DNA from 4 places in the Rahnella sp. WP5 genome. Region 4 is predicted to be linked to each of the others. Evidence: predicted binding sites of a transcription regulator. Region 4 holds the regulator's gene; each other region holds the start of a gene.

Region 1 (2,208 bases), on a different contig from region 4:
CCCGGTCCCGGTAAGCCTTAACATCCAGTGCATGCGCGGGAATACCGGCTAAACGGGCTCTTTCAAGCCCGTATGCAGCTGCTTTATTGCTGAAGACCGCACTGAGTGTTGCGTTGATTCGTCCCTGCTGGCAGGCATCAATCAGGGCCTGTAAATTGCTCCCCTCGCCCGATACCAGAACCACAATCCTTTTCATTTTGCTACCCGTCTTCAGTCAGTTGATTTACTGGTTTTATTCAATAACCACGCGTTCAGCGGAGTCAGAGGCTTTAATGTAGCCAATTTTCCACGCTTTTTCGCCATTATCGTTCAGTAATGCAATCGCCTGATCGGCCAGTTCTGCCGGAAGTGCCACCAGCATACCCACACCACAGTTAAAGGTGCGGTACATTTCGTGACGGCTGACATTACCGGCGGTTTGCAGCCAGGTGAAGACATCCGGCCACTGCCAGCTTGATTCGTCGATAATCACCTGCGTGTTGTCCGGCAATACACGTGGGATATTTTCCCAGAAGCCGCCACCGGTCAGATGGACGATGCCGTGAACATCCACGTTTTCGATCAGGTTCAGAATCGATTTCACGTAAATTTTGGTCGGTGCGAGCAGGTGATCGGCCAGCGGTTTGCCTGCCAGATCGGTGGTTTCCGGGTCAGTCTTACTGACTTCCAGAATTTTGCGCACCAGAGAATAACCGTTGGAATGCGGGCCACTGGCGGCCAGGCCGATCAGCACATCCCCGTCAGCCACTTTGCTGCCGTCGATGATTTCTGATTTTTCCACCACACCCACGCAGAAGCCTGCCACGTCGTAATCTTCGCCGTGATACATGCCCGGCATTTCAGCGGTTTCACCGCCGACTAACGCACAGCCAGACTGTTTACAGCCTTCTGCGATACCGGTGATCACGCTGGCGGCAGTATCGACGTCCAGTTTGCCGGTGGCGTAATAGTCGAGGAAGAACAGCGGTTCAGCGCCCTGAACGATTAAATCGTTGACGCACATCGCGACCAGATCGATACCGATAGTATCATGGCGTTTCAAATCCATCGCCAGACGCAGCTTGGTGCCAACGCCGTCGGTACCCGAAACCAGTACGGGTTCACGATATTTTTGCGGCAGCGCGCAGAGGGCACCAAAACCGCCCAGTCCACCCATCACTTCAGGGCGGCGAGTCTGTTTTACTACACCTTTAATGCGGTCTACCAATGCGTTACCGGCATCGATATCTACGCCTGCGTCTTTATAGCTGAGAGAGGTTTTGTCGGTCACTGCGAAGTCCCCACGGCGGTTTGGGTTGGTGGTTGAAGAATAAAGCGGGGCAATTCTAACAGTGGAAGCAAACGTTTGCGAGCGCCTTATTCGATGATGAGTTTTAGGCTGTCTATACTCTAACCGGGTTACTGATGATCCAGATCAGGCTATTTGGTATGGCGTTCAAAAAAAATGGCGTTATAATCTCGCGATTTTTTTTTGCAGCTCAACCACCTTAGGAGAATAAATAATGAAGATCGTCGAGGTGAAACACCCGCTGGTGAAACACAAGCTGGGCCTGATGCGTGAAAACGACATCAGCACGAAACGTTTTCGCGAACTGGCTTCTGAGGTGGGAAGTCTGCTGACGTATGAAGCGACTGCTGATTTAGAAACTGAAAAAGTGACGATCGAAGGCTGGAATGGCCCGGTCGAAATTGATCAGATTAAAGGCAAGAAAATTACCGTAGTGCCTATCCTGCGTGCCGGTCTGGGCATGATGGAAGGCGTACTGGAACACGTTCCGAGCGCGCGTATCAGTGTGGTCGGCGTGTACCGTGATGAAGAAACCCTCAAGCCTGTGCCGTATTTCCAGAAACTGGTTTCTAACATTGAAGAACGTCTGGCACTGGTGGTTGATCCGATGCTGGCCACCGGTGGTTCTATGATTGCCACCATCGACCTGCTGAAAAAAGCCGGCTGCCAGAGCATTAAAGTGCTGGTGCTGGTTGCCGCGCCTGAAGGGATCGCTGCTCTCGAAGCTGCACACCCGGACGTTGAGTTGTACACCGCCTCGGTGGATCAGGGACTCAACGATAAAGGCTACATCATCCCGGGGCTCGGCGATGCGGGCGACAAGATATTTGGTACGAAATAAGCAGCAAGCAATAAGCCGACTAAGCAGTCGGCTTTTTTTTGAGATTTTTTTACCCGCCATTTTTTACAGAGGATCACAT
Region 2 (2,208 bases), on a different contig from region 4:
TGTTGCAGGGTGGCATCCGGCTGCGGCAGCACAACACTGGTGCGCAGAATGCCGTCCTGATGCAGGTTGTGGGTCAGCGGATAAAACACGGTTTTACCATCGTGACCGCGCGCGCCCACCAGCGAAACTTCACCGGAGAAGTTGATACCCTGCTCAACGATGCATTCGCCATAGCAATCCTGCGGCAGCGTATTTTCTTCACCAGAACGCAGACGCCACTGACCCCGGCCGTCGTACCCGCCGACGCGACGTTTCACAATCGCCAGTTCGCCAAGCCGGGAGAATACCTGCGGCCATTCGGCGGCATCGGACAGCAATTGCCACGGCGCAGTCGCCAGACCGAGCTGGTCGAGCAACTGTTTTTGCGTCAGGCGATCGGCCAGACGCGGGAAAATGTCGCGGTTAACGAACGCATTGTGCGTCGCCAGTTCGCGGGTCAGTGCCGTTTCCGGCCAGCGTTCGATTTCAGCGGTGATCACGCTTTGCTGATACGGCACGGCTTCCGGTTCAGCATCAAGGCCGACAGGATAGACGGCGATGCCCAGCGGTTCACCGGCCTGACGCAGCATTCGGCCTAACTGGCCGTTTCCGAGTACGCAAACCGGTTTCATGCTTCCTCCCGCGGGTCGGGGTTATTCAGCACTTCGTCAGTTTGTGCGGTGCGCCACGCGGCCAGGTTTTTAGCAATCTCAGCATCGTGCAGCGCCAGAATCTGTGCCGCCAGCAATGCGGCGTTTGCGGCACCGGCTTTACCAATCGCCAGCGTACCGACCGGAATACCACGCGGCATTTGCACGATGGAATAGAGACTGTCGATGCCACTGAGTGCAGCACTTTGCACCGGCACGCCCAGCACCGGCACCAGCGTTTTCGCCGCCAGCATGCCCGGTAAATGCGCTGCGCCACCGGCACCCGCGATGATCACATCAAAACCGTTAGCGGAAGCCTGCTCAGCGAAAGTAAACAATTTGTCCGGCGTACGGTGAGCGGAGACGATATCGACATGGAAAGGAATATTCAGCGTTGTGAGGACGTCGGCGGCGAACTGCATGGTCGCCCAGTCACTTTTAGACCCCATAACGATGGCGATTTTTGCCGGGGTAACGTTGGATGACATGTCTGTAAAGCTCCTGTGATTCGGAAATAGAAACTGCGAGGGCGCAAATGATAGCACGCTCCGTGAGGGAGGAAAACGGTTGCGTCGCCGGAAAACGGCGCATTTTTGATGAGAAGTTGGCGGCAGATTTGTATAATCCAAACCAATATATTAATGAAAAACTTCATTGGAAACTGATTTATGACGCAGGCTTTACTGGCACCGATTTATGATTTTCTTCACTGTGAAACACCCGCTCTGTGGGTGGATGTGGCGCTGGAAAATCAGACGGTGATGCTGATCGACCACGCTAACTGTGAAAAGAAAGCGGCGGCCACGGCGATGAGCCTGATGACCAAATATCTGGATCGCACCGAGCTGCTGTTTTGTGCGGCGCGTCTGGCGCGTGAAGAGCTTCATCACTTCGAACAAGTGGTGGAAATCATGCAAAAGCGCAATATTACTTATACCCAGCTTTCCCCCTCGCGCTACGCCAGCGGCATGATCAAACATACCCGTCATCACGATGATCTGAATATTCTGGTCGACCGGCTGATTATCGGGGCGTACATCGAAGCGCGATCCTGTGAGCGTTTTGCCAAAATTGCGCCGCATCTCGACGAAACCTTGTCGCGTTTTTACACCTCATTGCTGCGTTCAGAATCACGGCATTTTGCCGATTATCTGGCGCTGGCGGAGCAATATGCCGGAACGGATATCAGTGAGCGGGTAGAGGAGTTTGGCAGAATTGAAGCGGAACTGATCCTCACGCCGGACGAACAATTCCGCTTCCATTCAGGCGTACCCGTTACCCTTCATACTTCGGGCTGCTGATGCGTTGACTGCGCTCATTCACCCCGGTCACTTAGTCAGCTAAGCTCCCAGGGATTCATGAGCTTGTCGCCTTCCAGCAACTCAAATTATTTTGGGTAACTTTGAGGTGACTCAAAACGGGAAGCTGATCAGCTCCACGTTATCGGCGGTGACTTTCACCATCGAGCCTTCTTCGTGCCATGCGCCGAGTACCACGCGGTGGCCGGTTTTATTCCCCAGTGGCACATCGTGAATTGCCGGACGATGGGTGTGACCGTGGATCATCCACTCCACGCCGG
Region 3 (2,208 bases), on a different contig from region 4:
ACCGCTGTCATCACCAGTGCCAGTACGCTGGGCAATACCGCAGCTTTCAGTGCACCCAGAATATCGAGATCGAAAATCACCGATTTACCGTCAGCCCCCGCCAGAGAAGGCATGGCGAATAACCCCTGATATTTCACTGTTGGATCGAAGATCAGGCCGATAATGGAAATCGCGATAATCACCAGCAAGATGCCGCCAGGAACGCGCAGTTTCTCCAGGCCAAAAATCACCGCCAGACCAAGCAACGTCATCACGACCGGGAATGAGGTAAATGCGCCGAGTGCCACCGGTAAGCCGTCCAGCGGGTTTTTCACCACCAGACCGACGCCATTGGCGGCGATCAGTAACAGGAACAGGCCGATACCAATACCGGTACCGTGCGCAACGCCGGTTGGCAGATTGCGCAAAATCCACGAACGGATGCCGGTCACCGAGATAATGGTGAACAACACGCCCATCAGAAATACCGCGCCGAGCGCCACCGGTACGCTGATGTGCTGGCCGAGAACCAGACTAAACGCGGTAAAAGCAGTCAGAGAAATGGCGCAACCAATCGCCAGCGGCAAATTCGCCCACAGCCCCATCAGCAGGGAGCCGAAACCGGCGACCAGACAGGTCGCGACAAATACTGCGGTTGGCGAGAAGCCCGCTTTGCCGAGCATCGAGGGCACGACAATCACCGAATAGACCATCGCCAGAAAGGTGGTTAAGCCAGCGATAACTTCCTGGCGGACGTTACTGCCACGCGCACTGATTTTGAAAAAAGCATCAAGCGGGCCTTTTGGCGCAACTGCGCGGCCAGCTTGAGGTTGTTGACTCGACATGGAAAATCCTCTGAATGTCTTTACTGATTAGCCGGCGTGGTCATTATGAAACCGTTTCTGCACGTTCACTTCCTTATTTGTCGCCTGAAATCGCCGAAAACGGCGTCAGAACGGCAAGGCAAACGTTTAACTCGCATCGCGTGTGGCAGGACAAAAAATTACGCAAACGATTATCCTGCCTTTAACCGCCGTACATCAACCGTGAATGACAACAATTTACCGTTGTCTGGTCAATAAAAACGCGGTTGTGGTGGAAATTTATCCGGTGGCAGAAAAAGAGACAAACAAGGAGGGGAAAGAAGGGAAATAAATAACAGGGTATTTATTGTGGTTTATCTTTTATAAGACGTTTATTACGTAAAACTCAGCCCGCAATGAACGCCTGAAAATATAAAAAATGGATAAGAAATTAACGCAAAATATTAAACGAACCGCCGTTTTCCAGCACTTTCTGATATGCCGGACGCGCTGTGACATTCGATAACCAGGCCTTCAGCAGAGGATATTTTCCCAGTCCGGCGCGGGCATTGATCGCCTCTATCGGGAAACTCATCTGAATATCTGCCGCGCTGAACTGTTGACCGGCGAAATAAGGATGTGTACTCAGATGCTGTTCCAGATAATCCATATGCGTATAAATCTGCTTATCCAGATAATTCTTCTGCACGCCCTGTCCTATGGCGCCGGCAATCGGACGGATGAGCCACGGCATCGGCGGTTTACCCAGACGGCTAAAAATCAGCTTCATCACCAGCAAAGGCATCAGAGAACCTTCAGCGTAGTGCATCCAGTAGCGATACTGCTGATGCTCAGCAAACGCCGTGGGTTTCAGCGTGCCCGCCTCATCGTACACTTCCTGCAGGTATTCAATGATGGCGCCAGATTCCGCAAGGATCAGCCCGTTGTCTTCCAGCACCGGTGACTTGCCCAGAGGATGGACTTTTTTCAGCGATGGCGGCGCCAGCATGGTTCCTTTATCCCGCTGATAACATTTGATTTCGTAAGGGACGCCCAATTCTTCGAGCATCCATAAGATTCGCTGTGAACGGGAATTATCCAAATGATGCACAGTTAGCATAAAAGTCTTCTGTCCTTTTTCAATTAATTATTTGTTAACTATAGACAACACTTTCAAAGCGCGTATCAGATTCGTTTTAATAACCCTGACTTTCCTCAGGGTTAATTTATCAAAAATCTTTTTATTTGATTAAAATCACTTACGGATTAATCTTAATTATGCCAAAAAAATTATCGCAACTTCGTTCGCCTTTAATAAGGCTTAATGCCATTATCGCCGGATAACAAATTAACCCGTCGCTTTCGACTCTCTGTTGGTGGAGCCTCACATGTTTTCCAGTAATTACAACAATGTGCTTGTGATGTT
Region 4 (2,208 bases):
TGACGTGGTACTGACGCCTGCGGGAAAGGTTTTTGTCGATGAAGCGCGGATTCTGACAAAAAAAATGATAGCCACGCGCCGGCAGTGTCAGCAGGTGGCGAACGGCTGGCGCGGCGAATTACGTGTGGCGGTTGACCGGATTGTAAAACCCGCACGGACACGGCGTCTGGTGCTCGATTTCTACCGCCATTTTGCGGACACCGAACTCATTATTCACTCAGAAGTGTTTAATGGTGTCTGGGATGCGCTGGTTGACGGGCGGGCAGACGTGGCGATCGGTGCTACACGCGCGATACCGGTTGGCGGGGGCTTCAGTTTTCGTGACATGGGATTTATGGACTGGCATTGCGTCGTCAGCCCGCAACATCCGCTTGCGCAGTTATCCGGCGCGCTGAATGATGATGAGTTGCGGCCTTATCCTGCACTCTGTCTGGAAGACACCTCCCGGACATTGCCTAAGCGGGATACATGGACGCTGGATAACCAGCGGCGGCTGGTCGTGCCAGACTGGACCTGCGCGCTGGAATGCCTGACCGAGGGCTTATGCGTGGGTATGATGCCGGTTCATCGCGTCACGCCGTGGATAGAACAGAAAAAGTTGCAGGTGCTGACGCTGGAAAATACGTTTCCCGACAGCCCGTGTTGCCTGACATGGGATCAAAGCAATCCGTCACCCTCGCTGGCCTGGTTGCTGGAATATATGGGCGATACAGAAACCATGAATCAGGAATGGCTGCGCGATTAGAAAAAAAACGCCTGCATCTGCAGGCGTTCGATATCTGTTAACGGCGGTAATCGCGGTACGGACCATCGGCTACGGAACGGCGTTCGACCAGTTTCGGATGCACCTCAATGGTCTGAGACTCTTCACGCTTACTGACAATTCTGTCCAGCAACATGGTAAAGGCCATTTCACCCAGACGTTCTTTCGGCTGATGCACGGTTGTCAGCGCGGGGGAGAAGTAGCGGGCGTTACGCACATTGTCGTAACCGATCACGGAAATATCCTGAGGAACGCGCAGGCCCAGTTCGTCTGCGGCACAGATTGCGCCCATTGCCATCACATCGCCACCACAGAATACGGCAGTCGGGCGGTGCTTCTGCATCAGAATTTTATGCATCGCCTGATAGCCCGATTCTGGCTCGAAATCGCCCTGAACTACCCATTCGTCACGCAGCGGAATATTGGCTTCAGTCAGTGCTTTCACAAAACCCTGGAAGCGGCCACCGCCGGTATTACGTGCCAGTTGGCCCGGGATCACCCCAATATCACGATGACCGCGTTCAATCAGATAACGCCCGGCCATGTAACCCCCTTCGAAAGCATTATCAATAATGCTGTCGGTGAAGTTCTTACGCGCTTCGCCCCAGTCCATGACCACCATTGGGATCGAACGGTGCTCCTCGAGCATATTGAGCAACTCATCAGGATATTCCGCGCACATCACCAGCAAGCCATCGACGCGTTTTTGCGCCAGCATTTGCAGGTAGGCTTGTTGTTTTTCCAGATTATTATGCGAGTTACACAAAATCAGCGTATAGCCTTTGGAGAAGCAGCTGTTTTCTACGGCTTCAATCACTTCGGCAAAATAGGGCGCTTCGCTGGAGGTGGCAAGCAGACCGATCGTTTTGGTGTTATTGACCTTCAGACTGCGGGCTACAGCACTCGGCGAGTAATGTAACTCTTTGATTGCAAGGAGAACCGCTTCTTTGGTTTCTTCGGCGACGAAACGTGTTTTATTGATGACGTGCGACACGGTTGTAGTGGAAACGCCAGCGCGCTTTGCGACATCTTTAATCGTTGCCATGTAAACAATGACTCCTGAACTCACGTGTTTCAGCACGTTAGCATTATGTTAATCGTTTGCTTGCGTGGATCTCACTGCTGGCTTCTAAAAGGGCAGTGAAATCGTTGGGTGGATTCTTCAGAATGAGGCGTGAAATACTCTCGGGTGAAATCAACCGGCACACAGGCGTGTTAACCGACAATTTTCTCTTATAATGCAGGAAAGTGGAAGTAAAATTCTCAGGGATACATTGTCATTCAGCACAAGATTTTAAATGTTAATTATGCGAAAATGCGTTGGCACACAATTAGTGTGGCTTAAAAAATGCCACAATTTGATCCGAAAGGGGGTTTGATGGACAGCAACCTGAAATTATCGTTGATCACCACGGTATGCGCTTTGCTTATGATTATCGCTTTCA

The links. Region 4 encodes PurR, which represses purine synthesis genes. Its sites were predicted from a motif close to CANGCAAACGTTTGCNTG; they were not measured.
Region 1: purM (phosphoribosylformylglycinamidine cyclo-ligase) is a predicted target of PurR. The motif match lies at 1,335-1,352, and genes of this name have one in related genera.
Region 2: purE (5-(carboxyamino)imidazole ribonucleotide mutase) is a predicted target of PurR. The motif match lies at 1,186-1,203, and genes of this name have one in related genera.
Region 3: EX31_RS12115 (NCS2 family permease) is a predicted target of PurR. The motif match lies at 940-957, and genes of this name have one in related genera.

The regions. Positions count from the first base shown of each region.
Region 1 is NZ_KN050721.1:298,651-300,858, forward strand. Features, by position in the region: gene purN (phosphoribosylglycinamide formyltransferase) at 1-196, opposite strand, end outside; gene purM (phosphoribosylformylglycinamidine cyclo-ligase) at 233-1,270, opposite strand; gene upp (uracil phosphoribosyltransferase) at 1,503-2,129, shown strand.
Region 2 is NZ_KN050721.1:280,653-282,860, forward strand. Features, by position in the region: gene purK (5-(carboxyamino)imidazole ribonucleotide synthase) at 1-611, opposite strand, end outside; gene purE (5-(carboxyamino)imidazole ribonucleotide mutase) at 608-1,117, opposite strand; gene EX31_RS22630 (MiaE family protein) at 1,298-1,930, shown strand; gene lpxH (UDP-2,3-diacylglucosamine diphosphatase) at 2,042-2,208, opposite strand, start outside.
Region 3 is NZ_JQJR01000012.1:88,145-90,352, reverse strand. Features, by position in the region: gene EX31_RS12115 (NCS2 family permease) at 1-824, opposite strand, end outside; gene EX31_RS12110 (glutathione S-transferase family protein) at 1,234-1,902, opposite strand; gene EX31_RS12105 (putative bifunctional diguanylate cyclase/phosphodiesterase) at 2,171-2,208, shown strand, end outside.
Region 4 is NZ_JQJR01000014.1:24,421-26,628, reverse strand. Features, by position in the region: gene punR (DNA-binding transcriptional activator PunR) at 1-745, shown strand, start outside; gene purR (HTH-type transcriptional repressor PurR) at 783-1,808, opposite strand; gene EX31_RS26555 (cytochrome bd-I oxidase subunit CydH) at 2,112-2,208, shown strand, end outside.